3 regions of the Roseburia sp. TF10-5 genome follow, and region 1 is predicted to be linked to each of the others. Evidence: predicted binding sites of a transcription regulator. Region 1 holds the regulator's gene; each other region holds the start of a gene.
The links. The regulator HrcA, encoded in region 1, represses chaperone genes, less so after heat shock. The targets are predictions, from matches to a motif close to TGTTAGCACTCNNNNNNNNNGAGTGCTAACA.

Region 1 (6,444 bases):
CTTGTCGGTAGAAAGATCAACACCCTCTGCCTTCTTAAACTCATCGATCATCCACTGTGTGATCTTGTTATCAAAATCATCACCACCAAGATGTGTATCACCGTTGGTAGATAATACTTCGATGACACCGTCACCGATCTCAATGATAGATACATCAAATGTACCACCACCAAGGTCATATACCATGATCTTTTGTTCTTTTTCGTTATCAAGGCCATATGCAAGTGCTGCTGCAGTAGGCTCGTTGATGATACGCTTTACATCCAGACCTGCAATCTTTCCGGCATCCTTGGTTGCCTGACGCTGTGCATCGTTGAAATATGCAGGAACTGTAATAACAGCTTCTGTAACCTTTTCTCCAAGGTATCCTTCTGCATCAGCCTTTAATTTCTGAAGTACCATAGCGGAAATCTGCTGTGGACTGTACTGTTTGTCATCAATGGCTACTTTATAATCCGTACCCATATGTCTCTTAATGGAAGAAATCGTCTTCTCAGCATTTGTAACAGCCTGACGCTTTGCCGGCTCACCGATGAGACGCTCTCCTGTCTTTGTAAATGCTACAACGGATGGTGTTGTTCTTGCACCTTCCTGGTTTGCAATAACGGTAGGTTTTCCACCTTCCATAACAGCTACACAGCTGTTGGTTGTTCCTAAGTCAATACCAATGATCTTGCCCATTTTCTTTTCCTCCTGCTAAAATTATGATCAAATAAAATTGTTTTGCTAATTTATGATTTACTACTCCATGCGGAATAGGAAATACCTTTATTCGCTGACTACAGCGACCATACTGTGGCGGACCACATTGTCCTTGTAGGTGTAACCTTTTTGTAATTCCTGGGCAACTGTTCCCGGTTCATACTCTTCGCTTTCCACCTGCATAACTGCATTATGGAGATCCGGATCAAATTCCTTTCCCAGTGCCTCAATCGGTTTCACCCCGATGGCATCTAATTCTGTCAGCATCTGCTTATATACTTTATCCATACCGATAACAAAAGCATCATCCTTTTGTTCCTCTGGTACAGCTGCAAGCCCACGCTCGAAATTGTCGATAACCGGGAGAATCTTTTCAATGATTGTTCTTGCTCCCATGTCAAACATCTGCGCTTTTTCTTTTTCCGTACGTTTACGGAAATTATCAAACTCTGCCATCTGACGTTTCAGACGGTCGTTTAAATCTTCGATCTGTTCGTCTTTTTTATCTTTCTTTTTCTTTCCAAAGGCACCCTTTTTTTCGGATTTCTCTTCTTTCTTTGTATCCTTTTCTTCGGCTGCAGTTTCTTTTGTTTCCTCTGCCGCCGTCTCCTTTGTGTCCTTTGTTTCTTCACATGTCTGTTCGGCCTTGGTTTCTTTTGTATCTACTGCCTCTTCTTCCATGACTTTTTTGTTCTCTGCCATGTTTACCACCTTTCTAGGATTGCCCTTTTTCTTTATCAAAAATACCGTCTAACTGGGACTTTAAGTTTTTGAGGTTGTCAACAACATTCTCGTAATCCATCCGTTTCGGACCAACAATTCCGATCGTTCCTTTGACGCCCTCCCCCAGATCATAAGTTGCGGTAACGACACTGCAATCTTTCATCGTCTGTACCGGAGCTTCATTTCCGATATAAACCTGTATTTCATTTCCTTTGCGCTCCCCCTCAGAAAGGGATTCCGTTACCAGATTTACCAGCTCATCTTTTTCCTCAAATGTGGAAAGAAGACCTGCCGCACTCTCTGAATCAGAAAGTTCCGGATATTTCAAAATATTGGTTGCACCGCTTGTGTAGATCTGCAGATCCTCGTTTTCACTCAGCGTCTGTCCCAGTGCATCCAGCACATGGGAAACAATCTCACTGTGCACGCCTGCCTGCTCTTTCAGTTTGGAAATCGTTCCCAGATTGATTTCCTGCAGTGACAGCCCATTCAATGCTGTATTCAGCAGAATGTTCAGTTTCAGTAAAGTTTCGTTGTCGAGCGGTTCTTCCACGTCGATCATCTGATTCTTTACCATGTTGCTGTTCATTACGATAACTGCCAGTATATGTTTCTCATCTACATTGGACAGCTGCATAAACTTTACTTTGTTTCCACTGTAAGTCGGTGCGGAAACAATTGTCGCATAATTGGTGTTGTTTGCAAGCATCTTTGCAACCTTTTTTAATACCTCATCCATCTTCTGGGTTTTTTCTATTACGAAGTCCTTCATTTCTTTGACTTCCCGGTCTTTTTCCTGCATCAGATGATCCACATAAAACCGATAGCCTTTGTCTGAAGGAATTCTTCCTGCTGATGTATGTGGCTGCACGATATAACCAAGTTCTTCAAGATCTGCCATCTCATTGCGGATGGTTGCAGAACTTAAATTCAGATCCGTATATTTTGAAATGGTTCGTGATCCCACAGGTTCACCGGTTGCAAGATAATTACGGATAACTGCATCCAGAATTTTTACTTTTCTTTCATCCAATTCCATATTCTCGTCTGCCATTTTCCCGTCTCCTGTTCCTGAACCTTCACCGGTTGTTTTTGGTTTGTTAGCACTCATTTACTTAGAGTGCTAATATCGTTCTGCTATTAAAATAGCACCAAGGTGTTTTTTTGTCAACACCCTGATGCTATTTTATTTTTATTTTATAATTATATTTTATAAAAGAAACTTCGCCATCACGTAGTTGGCCAGATCCATCCCCTTGTCGGTCAGTGCAATCCTGCCAGCAACCATCTGCAAAAGTCCCTGTTCTTTCAGCTTGCGAAGTGTTTCCAGATACACGGCCTCAATCGGTACCCCAAAGCTTTGCTCAAATGCTGCTCTGGTTACTCCCTCATTCATCCGCAGCCCCAGAAACATAAATTCCTCCATCTGCTCTTTTCTTGTCAGAATCTGTGCCTGTTCCTGTACACAGCTGCCAATCCAGAGATCCTCTGGTACGGCATGCTCCCCGTCTTTTAAAAACTCTGCCGGAGACTTTTCCTGCAGGTGGTCACAAAATTCTCCATACGCATACAGCTGCCGGGTGTTGGTATACCGGACATTTTCCACCAGGGAAGATGCCCCCAGCCCCAGCCCCAGATAATTTTCTCTGGTCCAGTAGCCGATGTTATGTCTGCAGGCATACCCCGGCTGGGCAAAATTGGAAATTTCATACTGCCGGTATCCCGCCTGTTTCAATACATCCTGCGTGGCCTTATAAATGCGGTATACCTCATCCTCGTCCGGAAGAATCTCCGTATGAAGTCCGGCTTCCTGCTTCACTGCGTCAAACTTATACCGTTCATAAAACGGTGTCCCCTTTTCTATGATCAGGGAATATGCCGAAATATGTTCCGGTTTCAGCCGGATCACCGTCTGCAGGGATTCTAAAAATTTGTCCAGCGTCTGGTAAGGCAGACCGCTCATCAGATCAATATTGATATTTTCAAACCCTGCATTTCTCGCCAGCTCATACGTTTTTAAAAACTGATCATACGTGTGAATTCTTCCAAGTGCTTTCAGCTCCTCATTGTTTGTTGACTGCAGTCCGATCGAGAGGCGGTTGATCCCCGCACTCTGATAAACATTCAGTTTCTTTGCCGTCACCGTTCCCGGATTGCACTCGATGCTGATCTCCGCATCCGCCTCCACATGAAAACTCGAAGCAACCTGCTGCAGCACGGTGTAAATCAGATTTTCCTCCAGCCAGCTCGGCGTGCCCCCTCCGATATAAATTGTCGGGACATGATAATCCCCAAGCAGATTTCCGTAATAACGGATTTCCTGCAGCAGGGCATGCACATATCTGATCTGTGTATTGCTGTCTGCCGGAAAGGACAGGAAATCACAGTAATCACACTTTTTCACGCAAAAAGGGATATGAATATATAATTCCAGTTTCTTTTCATTCATAGAATCAGTCTTCATCCAGTTTCAATACACTCATGAATGCCTCCTGCGGCACTTCTACGCTGCCGACCTGACGCATTCTCTTCTTTCCTTCCTTCTGTTTCTCCAGAAGCTTTTTCTTACGGGAAATATCACCGCCGTAACATTTTGCCAGGACATCCTTGCGCATGGCCTTAACCGTTTCACGAGCGATGACTTTTCCGTTTACGGCTGCCTGAATCGGGATTTCAAACAGATGTCTCGGAATCTCTTCTTTCAGACGCTCACACATTTTACGGCCTCTGTCATATGCACTGTCTTTGAATACAATAAAGGATAAGGCGTCCACCATCTCCTTATTAATAAGAATATCCAGTTTGACAAGGTCGGAACGGACATATCCTTTCATTTCATAATCAAAAGAGGCATATCCGCGGGACCGCGACTTTAATGCATCAAAGAAATCGTAAATAATCTCATTCAGTGGCATATCATATTTGATCACGGCACGGGTTGCTTCAATATAATCCATGCTGATATAAATACCGCGGCGTTCCTGACAAAGCTTCATAATTGCCCCGACATACTCGCTGGTTACCATGATCTCTGCCGATACAAACGGTTCCTCCATGTATTCAATCTCCGAAGGGTCCGGCAGATTGGACGGATTGGTCAGGTCAAACACTTCTCCGTTGGTCTTGTGCACCTTATAAATAACACCGGGTGCCGTAGTCACAAGATCCAGATTAAACTCACGCTCTAAACGCTCCTGAATAATCTCAAGATGCAGTAATCCAAGGAATCCGCAACGGAATCCAAATCCCAGGGCAAGGGACGTCTCCGGTTCATACTGTAACGATGCATCATTGACCTGCAGTTTTTCAAGCGCATCCCGCAGATCCGGATACTTGGCAGAGTCTGCCGGATATAATCCGCAGTACACCATCGGATTGACCTTTTTATATCCCGGAAGCGGTTCTGCACACGGGCGGTCGAGCTCTGTCACAGTGTCTCCGACACGTGTATCGCGCACATTTTTAATGCTCGCTGCGATATATCCAACCATGCCTGCGGAAAGCTCGTCACACGGAATAAACTGCCCGGCACCGAAATATCCCACTTCTGTCACCAGATCCTCGGCTCCTGTGGCCATCATTTTGATTTTGGTTCCCACTTTGACGGTACCTTCCTTGATCCGGCAGAAAACAATTACACCCTTATAGGAATCATACAGCGCATCGAAGATCAACGCCTTAAGCGGTGCCTTCGGATCTCCGGCAGGTGCCGGAATCTTTGTCACGATCTGTTCAAGCACTTCCTCAATATTCAGTCCGGTCTTTGCAGAAATACGCGGGGCATCCATCGCCTCGATACCGATCACATCCTCGATTTCCTGTGCGACCTCTTCCGGGCGTGCACTCGGCAGATCAATCTTATTGATGACCGGAAGCACATCCAGATCATGATCCAGTGCCAGATAGACATTGGCAAGTGTCTGGGCTTCCACCCCCTGTGCGGCATCCACAACCAGGATGGCACCATCACACGCTGCAAGACTCCGGGATACTTCATAATTAAAATCCACGTGTCCCGGCGTATCAATCAGGTTAAAAATATATTCCTCTCCATCCTTTGCCTGATAAATGATGCGCACTGCCTGGGATTTGATCGTGATTCCCCTCTCACGCTCCAGATCCATATTATCGAGAACCTGTGCCTGCATCTCACGGCTGGTCAGCGTTCCTGTTTTTTCTATGATTCGATCCGCAAGTGTAGACTTACCGTGATCAATATGGGCAATAATACAAAAATTACGAATTTTGCTCTGATCGATTGACATCTTATTCCTCTTTTTCTTTCTACTATAATTTATCGTTTGATAAGTACGGTCCATCAGATGCTGATAGAACCTACGCAATGTTACATTATACCGAAAACAGGTCTATAAATCAAACATTGACATCCACTTTTTCCATAATACCTGTTTGGTATCATCGTCCGCAAATGCCGAATGCAGCGAAGCCATATAAATTTTCTCACACATCGGCTCTTGAAACATCCCGGCTTCTGCCAGACGCATATACTCATCCGTACAGCTGGTATCGCTGACGGTACGGTTGTCCGTATTGATGGAAAGCAAAATTCCGGCATCGTAAAATTCCCTAAACGGATAGTCTGTAAAATCCGTGACCGCCTTTGTCTGCAGATTACTCGTCGGACACAGTTCCACTCCGATCTTTTTCTCTGCAACTTCCTTCTTTAATTCCTCGTCCCCGCTCATGGCAATTCCGTGACCGATCCGCGATGTTCCCAGTTCAATGGCCGTACGGATTTCTTCCCTGCTTCCACATTCTCCTGCATGGATGGTATATGGCATGCCATATTTTTTTGCAGTGGCAAATACGTCCGCAAACGCTGCTGTCGGGTACGCCTTTTCATCCCCTGCCAGATCACAGGCAACAACACCGTTTCCGAGAAATTCCCGCGCTTCTTTTAACATGGCAATATTTTTTTCGGTTTCCAGATTGCGCATGGTGCAGACAATCATTCCGGTCAGGATGTCCGCTTTTTCTTCTGCTTTTTTCAGGCCATCC
Region 2 (6,444 bases), on a different contig from region 1:
GGAAGACGCAAAATAATATACCGAAGCATCCGACTTCTGCAGTGTTTTCAGATAATCGCCAATCTCTTCACAGACATCTTCCACCACCTGTTCAAATGCATCCAGATCCGTCTGCTTTGCACCGCTTTCATATGCCTCCTGTTTGATTTCTTCCTCCGTCTGCGTTCCTGTCTGGCTGTCTATATACTTGCGCACCGCAAGATTCTGACGAATAACCGGCTCCATATTCTTCCAGTAAGCACTCTCTCCACCGAATCCCGCATAAAAATCGCGGATTTTTTTCCGGTTCTCCGCTTTGTTCATCTGTGTCTTCAGCAGTTTTGCATAATCATCATATTCCTGATCCGACACAGTACATCCGTTCTTTTTTGCAAGTGCATACAACGTCTTTTTTGTAATAATATCTTTTATAACCTCTTTTTTTGCGGTTTTTACCGTTTCTCCGTTTTCCACACGCAATGCCACTCCTGCCTGGATTTCCTGCCGTGTTACCGGAATTCCCTGGATACGGTAAACCACCTTTGCAGCCTTCCCCGTAAATCTGGAAACAATTGTTCCAAGCCGGAAAAAGGAAGTTCCTCCCCCTACGGACACCCCGACTCCCGCCAAAACAAGCATGGCAAGAACTGCTGCAGCTGCTCTCCATTTAAAAGAAGCCTTTCTTTGGTGCATGTCATGTTTTGGCTTATATGTATACGCTTCCTCTATAATGTCATCACTGATTTCACCGATTGCATCGGATAATTTTTCGGATTTTCTCATAACACTACACCCTCCTTCTCCAGTTTCTTTCTCAGCTTTTTGCGCAGACGCATCAGTTTTACGGACACACTGTTTTCTTTCATTCCAAACGTTTCCGCAATCTGTGCGACAGACTCCGCATACCAGTACCGTTTGACGAACATCACGCGGCTGCCAGTATCCAGTTCCCGTAAAAAGCGTTCCAGGACTTTCGTCACCTCCTGTTCTTCCCACGGCTTCTGCTCCTGCGCTGCCGGAATACATTCTTCCAGTTCCGCAAGCGATACATCGTAATAGCTGTTGCGCTTTGCCGCCATGTTATGCCGCAGCCTTTTGACGGACAGATTGCGGGTAATCCTGCAGACATAGGAGACCAGCGGATTCGGGGTCTGCGGTGGGATGCTGTTCCACACACCAAGCCACGTATCATTAACACATTCTTTTGCATCCTCTTCGTTATCTAAGATCCGGCGGGACAGGCTCTGACAGAGTTTTCCGTATTTCTGCGACAATTCGGCAATTGCCTGCTGTGACCGCTCCTGAAATAAGCGGATGATTGCAGTATCTTCCATGATGATTCCTCCCTTCCTATCTGTATACTACCGGTTTCTGGCTGGATGTGACGGGCAGATGTGTTTTTTTGTAAAAAAATAGCATCTAACATTTCTGTTAAATGCTATTCTAACCCGACTAATCAAGTCCTTCCCCAAGAAGTCCCAGCCCCTTGCGATCCGCAAGACTCTGTGCGCCTTCTTTGACTTCCTCCTTCGAATAATCGTGCTCTTCAAGAAATTCCTCCGGAAGTTCATTCAGATAATCGTAAAATCCGAGTGCTACTTCAAATGTGCCCTCTTCATCTCTTTCTAATTCTTCATACAAGCGATTTTCCGCTTCATTGATTTTTCCTGCATCGACCAGCGCAATCAGCCGGGCATATAAACTGTCCGTTGCTGTATGACGATCCTCTTCCTTATATTCATAGGTCGCGGTGTTTTTCCCAAATAAAATTTTTGCAAGCATGCGGGTCATGTCACGTACCTGCCGCATAATAATATCATTCTCGTATGCCATGATTGTTGATTTCCTTTCTTTTTTGCTGTTGTGTTTCCGGTTATTGTGCCTTTTTAGTAGCTGTATATTTTTTCAGAAAACAGCACCTTTTCTATCGCTATATCTTTTGGGCTATTATAAGTTTCCTGTAATTATAAAATTCACGATGTTTGTGCTGGCAAATGGCAAATATGTTTTTTGCTGGTTGATTATGTCCTGCTTTTACTGGCTGGTGGGACTTTTTGCAACACTTTTTCTGCATATGTCCTGCTCTTGCTACCTCGAGGGACTTTTCGCGCCACTTTTCCTACATATGTCCCACACCCCTCATATTCTTGAAAACCCGGCTTTGATAACCACACTTATTCACTCTTTCTCATCTTATTATACACACTCTCTATATATTATCAATCGTCCTGCATACTTTGACCTATATATTTATACTGTTGTCCCAATCATATAGAAAAAACACTTTTAATCTTTACAAAAAAATATGAACCCCCCTATTTATGTGAAGCCCAGCAAAAGAAATTTTTTTGCAAAAACCGATACAGTTCCTCATCGCTCCGTATATTTACCCGTTCTGCCCGCAGATACTCCGGCAGACTGTTTTCCTCCGGATACATCCCACAAATATCCACTCCGATCACATCATATTCCGTAACCAGCGTTTTTAATATCTGTTCCAGCATTCCCATTGACATTTTTCCCTGGTCCCAGTTTGTCACTGCATATTTTTCGTCCAGCACATCCTTGTCGATGGAAATATAAACAGGAACTTCATCCGGCAGTTCTTTTATTTTTTCATGTGCTTTTCCGTTTTTTAATTCCTCGTAACTGATTTCAACAAGCTTTCCATCTGTCTCCTGCTGCCTGGCTCCAGACTGTAACTTATCAAGCACTTTCTTCTCCTGCCCGATCAAAACCAGCCTTTGCAGATACGGATTTTCCTGCAATACCTTTTTCGCCCAGTTTCCGCAACTTAAGATATCTCCGCCCAGACTTGCATCCTGCATATCCGTGTGATGGTCAATTAACACCAGCGTAAACGGCTCCTTGATAAAATCCGTCATAATTTTGGAAATATAATGATAATCCCCCGAATCTATAAAATGAATTCCGGATACTCCGGCCGGCGCAATCAGCGCTTTTATTTTTTCTTCCGCATCTCTGCTGCAATACAGACGGCTGCCTCCGATCGCACTGCAGTCATGCCACTTTAGTCCCGGTTCTTTTCGCTTTGGATAACATTGTGTAAAATCAAAGATCATGTTTCGGTTTTTCAAACTTTCATCCTCCCTTTTTCACAGGCGATTGCAAAACACATGTGGCACATGCGCATTCTTTGCAATCGCCTGCGATATATTATAAGAAAAAGGGGACAGCCTCTCGACTGTCCCCCTTCTGAATAATTAGCCTTCAATAGAAATATACTTCTTTTCTTCTACCTTCGGTGCTTCCTCTTTCTTTGGAACTTCCAGTGTCAGAACACCGTTTTCAAATTTTGCCTTCACGTCATCCTGCGTTACTGCATCGCCGACATAAAAGCTTCGGCTGCAGCTTCCGCTGTAACGTTCCTTGCGGATGTACTTGCCATCCTTATCCTTCTCATCGTTATTCTTACTGGTGGTTGCGGTTACGGTTAAATAACCATCCTTTACCTCACCTTTGATATCTTCCTTCTGGTATCCCGGAAGATTCATGGTTACTTTGTATCCTTTATCTGTCTCAGACACATCTGTCTGCATTGTTCCGTTTGATTTGTATGGGAAACCACCAAAGAAATCATTCATAAAATCGTTACCAAAAATACTAGGCATTAACATAAGTCATCTCTCCTTCCAAATCTTAATCATCTATTTTATTATCAAAGTTTCAAGAGATTATTCATTTCTCTCAACCTCTTTTCCCTTTGTTCATGATATGTTATACCACCGTTTTTAGCACTCATCAAGTAGGACTGCTAACAATTTTTGTGAAGATTTTGTGAATTTTCTAAATTATTCTGAAAATTATATTATTTTAGCAGAAAGAGCCATCGTTTTCAAAGCTCATTTTCATGTAAAATATGCTGCATTTATGTTACATTATATAAATATATGAAAAAAATAAAAAATGCTGTAACAAAACACCGTATTTTTACATCAATAAATGTAACCCATATAAATTCCAGAAAAAAGGAGGTCGCACATGCAGGATATGGACGCAGTCTACCGTCAGCATTTTCGCATGGTGTATCAGTACCTGATGTCACTGACGCACCAGCCGGATGTTGCGGAAGAACTGGCACAGGAAACTTTCTGCCAGGCTGTCAGCAGTATCCACCGCTATGACGGAAGCTGCAAGATCACTACATGGCTTTGTGCCATTGCCAAAAATCAATATCTGTCCTATCTGCGAAAGCACCCACTGCACGAGGATCTGACAGACACCGAAGCGGAACTTCCGCACACACCGTCTGCAGAGCAGGAGGCGCTTTCCTCCGCCGGAAAAATGGAATTGCTGCAATGCCTGCACCAGTTTCAGGAACCTTACCGGGAAGTGATCTATCTGCGGGTATTTGGAAATCTCTCGTTCCGGGAAATCGGACAAATTATGGGACAGAGTGAAAACTGGGCGCGCGTGATGTTTTATCGCGGCAAGGAGCGCCTGCGAAAGGAGCTGAACAAACATGAAAAATGATTTGACCTGTGAGGTCGTACAGGATCTGCTGCCAAGCTATGTCGATCACCTGACGAGTGACGTCACAAATACGGCGATCGAAACACATATCCGGGAGTGTGCCGACTGTCGCCGGATACTTTCCGATATGCAGACTCCGGAACCCGTGCCGGCAGAAACGGCAACGGATGCTTCAACTATCGACTTTCTAAAAAAGAACAACAAAAGGAACAAACGCCGGATTCTTGCCGCCATCCTGATCGTGACACTGTTGCTCGGCAGCATCTGGGGATATCGGACGTATTTCTACCCTGCACCGTTGAAAAATACCGCACTGATCGACTATGCGGTTACCGTAAAAGACAATAAAACCATTCAGATTAAAGGATCTTTAACCGATCAGACACTTGGTGTTGCCGGAATCGACTACTCCTGTGATCCGGATCACCCGGAAACCGTCACAATCAATGTCAGAACCAACCGCATATCGGCAGCCGGGCACAATACATTTTCCGATAAAAAGACAGAAACCCATGCCGTAAAAAAAGTATATGTGAACGATCAGATTGCCTGGGAGGACGGCACCTCTATTCTGCCGAAAGCGGCACAGATTTATGCCACGATCCATCCATACATCGGTGATATGTCTGCCAATGAAAAAACACTTGCGGCACTTGGCATCTCCAATGTATTTTCGATTGCAAACTTCAAACTGCAGACCACAGAAACCCCTTACGGCTGGACCATATATCTGGATGACGCATTTACAAAAAAACAACAGACCACAGTTGAAAAAACCATGAGAAACTATGCCATGGTCATTCTCGCCTGCACCAAAAATCTGGGAAGTGTAACGTTTTCCTACACATTGGATGGAAAAACGACAGATTTTACTTATACGAAAGAACAGGGAGAAAATGAATTTCTTGGCACCTGTAACTACTTCCGCAGTTCTGCCACAGAGTTTCAGACACTGCTTGCAAAAACCGGCATCTTAAGCGATCCCGTCTTTTCCAGACTGTCCGGAAACCAGGGATACCGCCTGACGGAGCAGCTCAACAATGTTCCGGATACAGAAATTACCGGGACGATTCAAAACGAAAAACAAAATATTATTAAGCAATATGAAAGTTATCTGCCGACCAACAGCTGGTCGCCGGGATCAATCAGCAAATCATTTTCTTCCGAAAAAGATGCACTCGCTTATATCGGATACAAAAATCTGCGGTCATTTGCCCTCCCACAGAAAGCAGACAGCATTTCCGTCAACGCAACCGCGGATAAAAAAGGAAACATCTGCTACATCTCGCTTTCCGAACTATACAGTTGTGCAGACGGACAGATCAATGTGACGACCGCCGCCGATCTCTATACAGAATCATCCAACATCGGTTCCTATATCGATATGGACTATCCATCGTATGAGGAAACGCCGGATGCCGTATCTACCAACGAACTGTACACCACGGCTTCCGGCGATACCTGGCAACTGATTACGACCACCTCTCAGGGTGATAATTTCAATGATTCCATAGACGCTTACCGGACCGAAGACACGATTTTATATGGCATTCACATCGGTTACCCGTCGAACCTGAAAGAAAGCGCACAGGCAGAACTGAAAAAAATTTTAGAAAACGGCATCGGCCAGAACTAAGGGATTTATAAAAAATTAGGAAACCTTTTTCAAAAAGGTATTGAGCCAGAAGAAAATGTTCATTATAATCCATTATAAAACAATAAGGTGAATACCCCGGCCGTATCCGGGAGAAAGGAAACATCCCATCCAGTCTGACTGGATGGGATGAACATTGATAAACATGAAATGGATGATAGCATCTGATATCCACGGCTCAGCATACTACTGCAGACAGCTGTTAAATGCATACAACCGGGAACAGGCCGACCGTCTGCTGCTCCTTGGCGATCTTTTATACCACGGTCCGCGCAATGACCTGCCGGAAGAATATGATCCAAAACAGGTGATTGAAC
Region 3 (6,444 bases), on a different contig from region 1:
GGTAATACAATAGTACTAATTTTATTATAGATTTTCAGGGGAGATTGTCAACGCAATTTAAAGATAATACTTGACGTACCGTTTGGGTTCATATACTGTAAAATTAAAATATTGAGGTTCTTACGAAAGAGGGAAAATTATGCAATACGATAAGCTGCAGTTGGGATGTCTGCTGATTGTACTTTATGTGGCTTTTATTTATGTAAGGGAAAGATATGCATATAAAATAAAGAAAAAAGAGCCGGTGTTTGCGTGGCTTCTGGTTATGGGAATACTGGAAATCACTTTGGATGGTATTACCGCATACACCGTTAACCATCTGGACAGTGTGCCGGCTGTGGTGAATATGGTGTTACATATGTGTTTCCTGTGCAGTCTGGATATTATGATGTTTCTCATGTTTTTGTATCTTCTGGATATTACAAGAGGAATTCCAAAAAATAGGAAAAAAAGGATATTGCTGATGGCTCCATTGGTGATCAATCTTGCCATTGTTATTATTTTTATGCCGCAGCTTTCCTATCTGCACGGGAATATTACGAACTATTCCATGGGAATTTCTGCATATACCTGTTTTATCATGGTGGCCGTATATATTCTTGCTGCGATTGTTATTTTATTTACAAGCTGGCATCAGCTTGGACATCATAAACTGATTACGGTATCAACCTATGTATTTGCATCAATTGTTGTGACCTGTTATCAGATGTTTCATCCACAGGCACTGATTTCATGTATTGTGCCGACACCGGTAATTGTGGGAACTTATCTGAATATGGAAAATCCCGTGTTTACAAAGCTGCAGGATTACAGTAATGAGATGGTCATGGGATTTGCGACGCTTGTGGAAAACCGTGATGACAATACGGGCGGTCATATCAAGCGGACCACCGCGTATGTGCGTATGCTGGCAGAAGAGCTCCGCACACGTGGATTGTACAAAAAGCAGCTTACGGGGGATTATATTAAAAATCTTGTCATGGCTGCACCTATGCATGATGTCGGGAAGATCGCCATACCGGATGCTATCCTGCAGAAACCGGGAAAACTCACCAGTGAAGAATTTGATATTATGAAAACCCATGCGGCGCGGGGCGGAAAAATCATCAGGGAAACATTTGGACATCTGGGGGATGATGAATACGAAAAAATGGCGTATGAAGTGGCCAGACATCATCATGAAAAGTGGAACGGAAGAGGCTATCCGGATGGACTTTCGCAGAAGGAAATTCCATTATCCGCGAGAATTATGGCGGTAGCGGATGTGTTTGATGCGGTATCGGCAAAGAGGTGTTACCGGGATGCGCTTCCGCTGGAAGAGTGTTTCCGTATTATAGAAAACGGAAGCGGACAGGATTTTGATCCGGTGATTGCAGGGTGTTTCTTGACATGAAAGAAAAAATCAGAGAGGTGTACAGAACGAATGAAGACCGTAATCATTAATGGGCAGAACCACAAGGGTTCCACCTATCATATCGGAAAACTGCTGGCAGACAAAATCGGTGGGGAAGTGACAGAATTTTTTCTTCCGCGGGATTTCTCCGACTACTGTATCGGCTGTGCGCAGTGTTTCAGTGTGGCAGCAGATAAGTGTCCGCATTTTGAAAAACAACAGCCCATTTTAAAGGCAATGGATGAGGCGGATCTGATCATCCTGACCAGCCCGGTCTATGTGTATCATGTGACCGCTCCGATGAAAAATTTCCTGGATCATCAGGGGCACCGCTGGATGGTACACCGCCCGAGACCGGAGATGTTCCACAAGCAGGCGGTGTGTATTTCCACCGCCGCCGGAGCAGGTATGAAAAGCACCAACAAAGATATGCAGGACAGTCTGTTTTTCTGGGGCGTGCCAAAAGTTTATAAAATCGGAATTGCCGTGCGTTCCGTAAACTGGGATACCGTTTCCCCGAAGATCCGGCAGAAAATTGATCAGGCAGTAGACAAAACTGCCGCAAAGATCTTAAAAAACAACGGTAAAGTGAAACCGGGAATCAAAACAAAAGGATTCTTTTCAGTGATGCGCATGCTGCAGAGCAAAGGCGGTCTTTCAAAGCCGGATGCCGAGTACTGGAAAGCGATGGGCTGGACGGGCAATAAACGGCCGTGGAAGTAATGGAGAAATAAAAAATTATGCATTTTGTACAGGCAAAAGGAATTTTATCGAAAAATAACGGTATGAACATTTACCGTGGTTGTTCGCACGGCTGTATCTACTGTGACAGCAGAAGCAAATGTTACGGATTTACTCACGCATTTGAGGATATCGAGGTAAAGGAAAATGCACCGGAACTTCTGGAAAAAGCGCTTCGCTCCAAACGGCAGAAATGCATGATTGGAACAGGTGCAATGTGTGATTCCTATCTTCATATCGAAGAAACGCTTGGCCTGACGCGAAAGTGTCTGGAACTGATTGACAGATATGAATATGGTGTTGCAATTCAGACGAAATCCAACCGTATACTGCGGGACCTGGATTTACTACAGTCGATCAATGAAAAAGCAAAGGCAGTTGTCCAGATGACGCTGACCACTTATGATGAAGAGCTATGCAAAAAGATCGAGCCAAATGTATCGACAACAAGACAGCGCTTTGAAGTGTTGATGGAATGTAAAAAAAGAGGAATTCCTACGCTTGTATGGATGACACCGATTTTACCGTTTATCAATGATACTGCGGAAAATATCCGGGGGTTACTGGAATATTGTCTGCAGGCAGAAGTAAAGGGAATCATGTTTTGGGGAATGGGAGTGACGCTGCGGGATGGAGACCGGGAGTATTTTTATCATGCATTGGATCAGAAGTTTCCAGGACTCAGACAAAAATATATACACACATATGGGAATGCATATGAACTGCCAAGTCCACATACAGAGGAATTGACACAGATGATATGGAATACATGCCGGGAACACGGGATAATGTGTATGCCAGAAAAGTGTTTTTCATATCTGCATCAGTATCCGGAAAAATATGTGCAGCAGTCGTTGTTTATGAGTTAAAATAACTTTATTAAGAGTGGGAGAGGTTATGATCGAAGGAAAAAACATATCAAAAGATTTTGTATCCCGGAAGATTTTTTTGCTTTTGGCAATCGCTGTCATACTGATTCTGTTGGGAATTCATTTTTGGATAAAATCGTCTTCGGACATTTCTGTGAAGGATGCAGAAAAACAGATAGAAGAGAATCTGAGGGCGGCAGGAGTTTCAGAATATGAAAAAATAGATCTGCAGGCATATGAAAAACAGGCGGGAGTGGATCTCTCGAAGTATGTTTCCTATCGCTTTTTTTATACCAGCGATGATTTAAAGATTGAGGCGTTTCTCAGCGCTCCGATAGATCTGCTTGGGAAAAAGAAGTCACCGTGTCTGATTTATAATCACGGAGGCAACCGGTCATACGGGGCATTAAAAAATGTGGAAACGACATATTATGCCTATCAGTTTCATACGATCTGTGTGGCATCCAATTATCGTGGCTGTGGAAAAAGTGAGGGAACCGATGCTTTTGGCGGGGATGATGTCCACGATGTGATCCATCTCCTGGATTTGTGCGAAAAACTGAATTCTGTTGATACAAAGAATATTAATATGTTTGGAGTTTCCCGTGGGGGAATGATGACCTATGAAACATTGCGCGAAGACCGGCGCATCCACAAAGCGGTTGTTGTTGCCGGAGTTGCGGATTGTACCATGAACTACGAAGAACGCGAAGATATGAGATCGCTGCTTACGGAGCTGATCGGGGGGACACCGGAACAATTGCCGGAGGAATACAGCAGGCGTTCCGCGGTTGCATGGGCAGATGAGATTAATACACCGCTTTTGATTTTCCATACGACAGGAGATGATAAGGTGTCGATCAAACAGGCGGATAAGCTGGTAAAACAGTTAAAGAAAAATCAGAAAGATTATGAGTATGTAACGTTTGAATCCAATATTCATGGGGATCTGCGAAAAACGGATGTGGAAAAAATCCGGAAATGGCTGCAGACGTAGATATTTTATAACCTTTTTATCTTTTTTGTATATGGCAATGTCATTTAATTTGCTGGTTAACTGCGGGGTCTGGCGCCTTTGGGGTTTGGCAAGTGGGACGGATTTGCGGAGATTGTTCTAAATATAAGTTTTTTCGATGTGACGTAAGAAGGGGGACATTCTCTTTCTCCAGAAAAATTTACAAATTAACGCCGATATTGATTTCAGGTAAGTTTGACAAATATAAAGGCACCAGAACCTGCAGTTAAAGGCGCTCCCGGAAGGAAATGCGTGCAATGAGCGTTTACGGTAAAGTGATAAATACTTTGGAATCCTGACATGCTAATAGGTGGAAATTTCATTGCCGGTGTTTTGTGAAACAATAGTTCTATTGAAGCCTTTATATGATCGGGCATTATAAACTTATAAATAAAGGATGGGTTCTATATAATTAAAATTCATAGGAAAGATGCCATCGTGGTATCTATTCCAATAAAATTCATGTAAAAGATACCATTGCGGTACCTATACATTGAAAACTTAACATGCAGATACCGGAAAGTCTCTATAGATCAAAAATTGCTTCTCCAGATACCGCTTTATTGAAAAATGCGGTATCTGGAGAAGCAATTTTTACTATATAGGTGACATTTTCTGATTTCAAGCATTAAAATTCCAGAAAACCGTCACCCAAAACTTTAATTTTTCATCTATAGATACCCGGCCTTATCATCAAGTGATTTAACAGGGTATTTTTATGTTTATTCTAGTTCATGGGATTCGTAACTGCTTTTAAGGCGTCCCTTTAACTGCAAGTTCTGGCGCCTTTATATTTGTCGCATAGAAAAAACTTGTATTTAAAACAGTTTCTTGCAAATCCGTACCTTTGATTTCCGCAAAAGGCGCCCGGTCTACGCAGTCAAACCTAATTCTAAAAAGGGTACAGTAATCACAAAACAGGCAATTTTAGAAATTTTAAAAACCCACAAAGCCTTTGAAACCGGGACTTAATAAAATTTTTAGAAATTTTATTAGCACTCATACTTGACGAGTGCTAATAACGTGTTATAATAGGGGCATAAACAAAGAACAAAACGTTTACAGGAGGAAATGACTTATGTACGATTTATTTGATACATTTTTTAACCCATGGTATGACGATAGTGAATATAACAAGAAAGCCCCGAAGCAGCAGGCATCGCAAAACACACAGAATCTGATGAAGACAGATATCAGAGAACTGGCAGACGGATATGAGCTGCAGATGGAACTGCCTGGTTATAAGAAAGAAGAAGTGCAGGCAGCATTGCACAAAGGCTATCTGACGATCAGTGCAGCCAAGAGTGCAGAAGAGACCGTGGAAGGTAAGTATCTGCGCCGCGAGCGTTATACCGGAAGCTGCCAGAGATCATTCTATGTGGGCGAGTATCTCCGTCAGGAAGATATCCGGGCAAGTTTCCAGAACGGTATTCTTACCCTGTTTGTTCCAAAGGAAGATAAGACAAAGACAGAAGAAAAGAAATATATTACCATTGCGTAATCCTTTATAAATATCCCCTGATTTTTGAGCCGTTGCAGGTATTTTTCCTGCGGCGGCTTTTTTCGCGTCACAATTCTTTTTTCCGAAGAAACAAAACTTTATATACAGGTATAGAGGCAAGTGGCAATGATTGATGTTGCTTAATGATGAAAAAGGCAATATAATAAATGGATTGAGATGAAATGATACAGGAAAAAAGAGAGAATTTTATGTTTACAAACGATACAATTTTTTATAAAAAACTCCTGGGTCTTATGCTTCCGATGATGCTGCAGAACCTAATGCTGGCACTGGTTGCCGTGGCAGATGCGTTTATGCTCGGAGGGATGGACCAGAATTACATGTCGGCAGTTTCACTTGCCACGCAGATTCAGTTTATTCAGAATATGCTTCTTTCTGCTGCAACCGGAGGACTGGCGATTCTCGGGGCACAGTACTGGGGCAGGGGCAATATCAAAACGCTGGATGATATTTTCTGTATGGCACTGCGGCTTTGTGGTCTGGTGTCGATTGCATTTTTCATTGCCTGTATCTGTTTCCCACAGTATCTGATGCTGTTTTTTACGGATGAACCGGTATTGATCGGTTATGGCATGCAGTATCTGCGGATTGCCGGATTTTCTTATCTGCTTACAGGAATTTCCCAATGCTATCTGGTGGTTATGAAAATCAGCGAGCACGCATTGACAACGGCACTGATCAGTTCTGCTACGGTAGGGATCAATATTGCACTGAATGCCATTTTGATCTACGGAAAACTGGGCATTACCCCGATGGGTGTCCGGGGTGCAGCAACAGCGACATTAAGCGCAAGGATGATAGAACTGGCCTGTTGTATCCTGATTTCCAGCCGTCCGGGCTACATCCGTCCGTATCTGACCCGTCTGTTTCAAAGAAACCGGGAACTGGCACGGGATTTCCGGAA

Region 2: DXD06_RS03565 (Hsp20/alpha crystallin family protein) is a predicted target of HrcA. The motif match lies at 3,730-3,760, and genes of this name have one in related genera.
Region 3: DXD06_RS10285 (Hsp20/alpha crystallin family protein) is a predicted target of HrcA. The motif match lies at 5,009-5,039, and genes of this name have one in related genera.

The regions. Positions count from the first base shown of each region.
Region 1 covers NZ_QTYW01000006.1:159,633-166,076, reverse strand. The annotation lists gene dnaK (molecular chaperone DnaK) at 1-681, opposite strand, end outside; gene grpE (nucleotide exchange factor GrpE) at 769-1,404, opposite strand; gene hrcA (heat-inducible transcriptional repressor HrcA) at 1,418-2,479, opposite strand; gene hemW (radical SAM family heme chaperone HemW) at 2,636-3,874, opposite strand; gene lepA (translation elongation factor 4) at 3,879-5,690, opposite strand; gene add (adenosine deaminase) at 5,793-6,444, opposite strand, start outside.
Region 2 covers NZ_QTYW01000002.1:306,422-312,865, forward strand. The annotation lists gene DXD06_RS03545 (hypothetical protein) at 1-762, opposite strand, end outside; gene DXD06_RS03550 (RNA polymerase sigma factor) at 759-1,313, opposite strand; gene DXD06_RS03555 (DUF6483 family protein) at 1,432-1,812, opposite strand; gene DXD06_RS03560 (arginase family protein) at 2,295-3,077, opposite strand; gene DXD06_RS03565 (Hsp20/alpha crystallin family protein) at 3,204-3,617, opposite strand; gene DXD06_RS03570 (RNA polymerase sigma factor) at 3,982-4,473, shown strand; gene DXD06_RS03575 (DUF4825 domain-containing protein) at 4,463-6,109, shown strand; gene yfcE (phosphodiesterase) at 6,273-6,444, shown strand, end outside.
Region 3 covers NZ_QTYW01000009.1:76,795-83,238, forward strand. The annotation lists gene DXD06_RS10265 (HD-GYP domain-containing protein) at 140-1,393, shown strand; gene DXD06_RS10270 (flavodoxin family protein) at 1,424-2,116, shown strand; gene DXD06_RS10275 (SPL family radical SAM protein) at 2,134-3,003, shown strand; gene DXD06_RS10280 (prolyl oligopeptidase family serine peptidase) at 3,032-4,000, shown strand; gene DXD06_RS10285 (Hsp20/alpha crystallin family protein) at 5,097-5,519, shown strand; gene DXD06_RS10290 (MATE family efflux transporter) at 5,729-6,444, shown strand, end outside.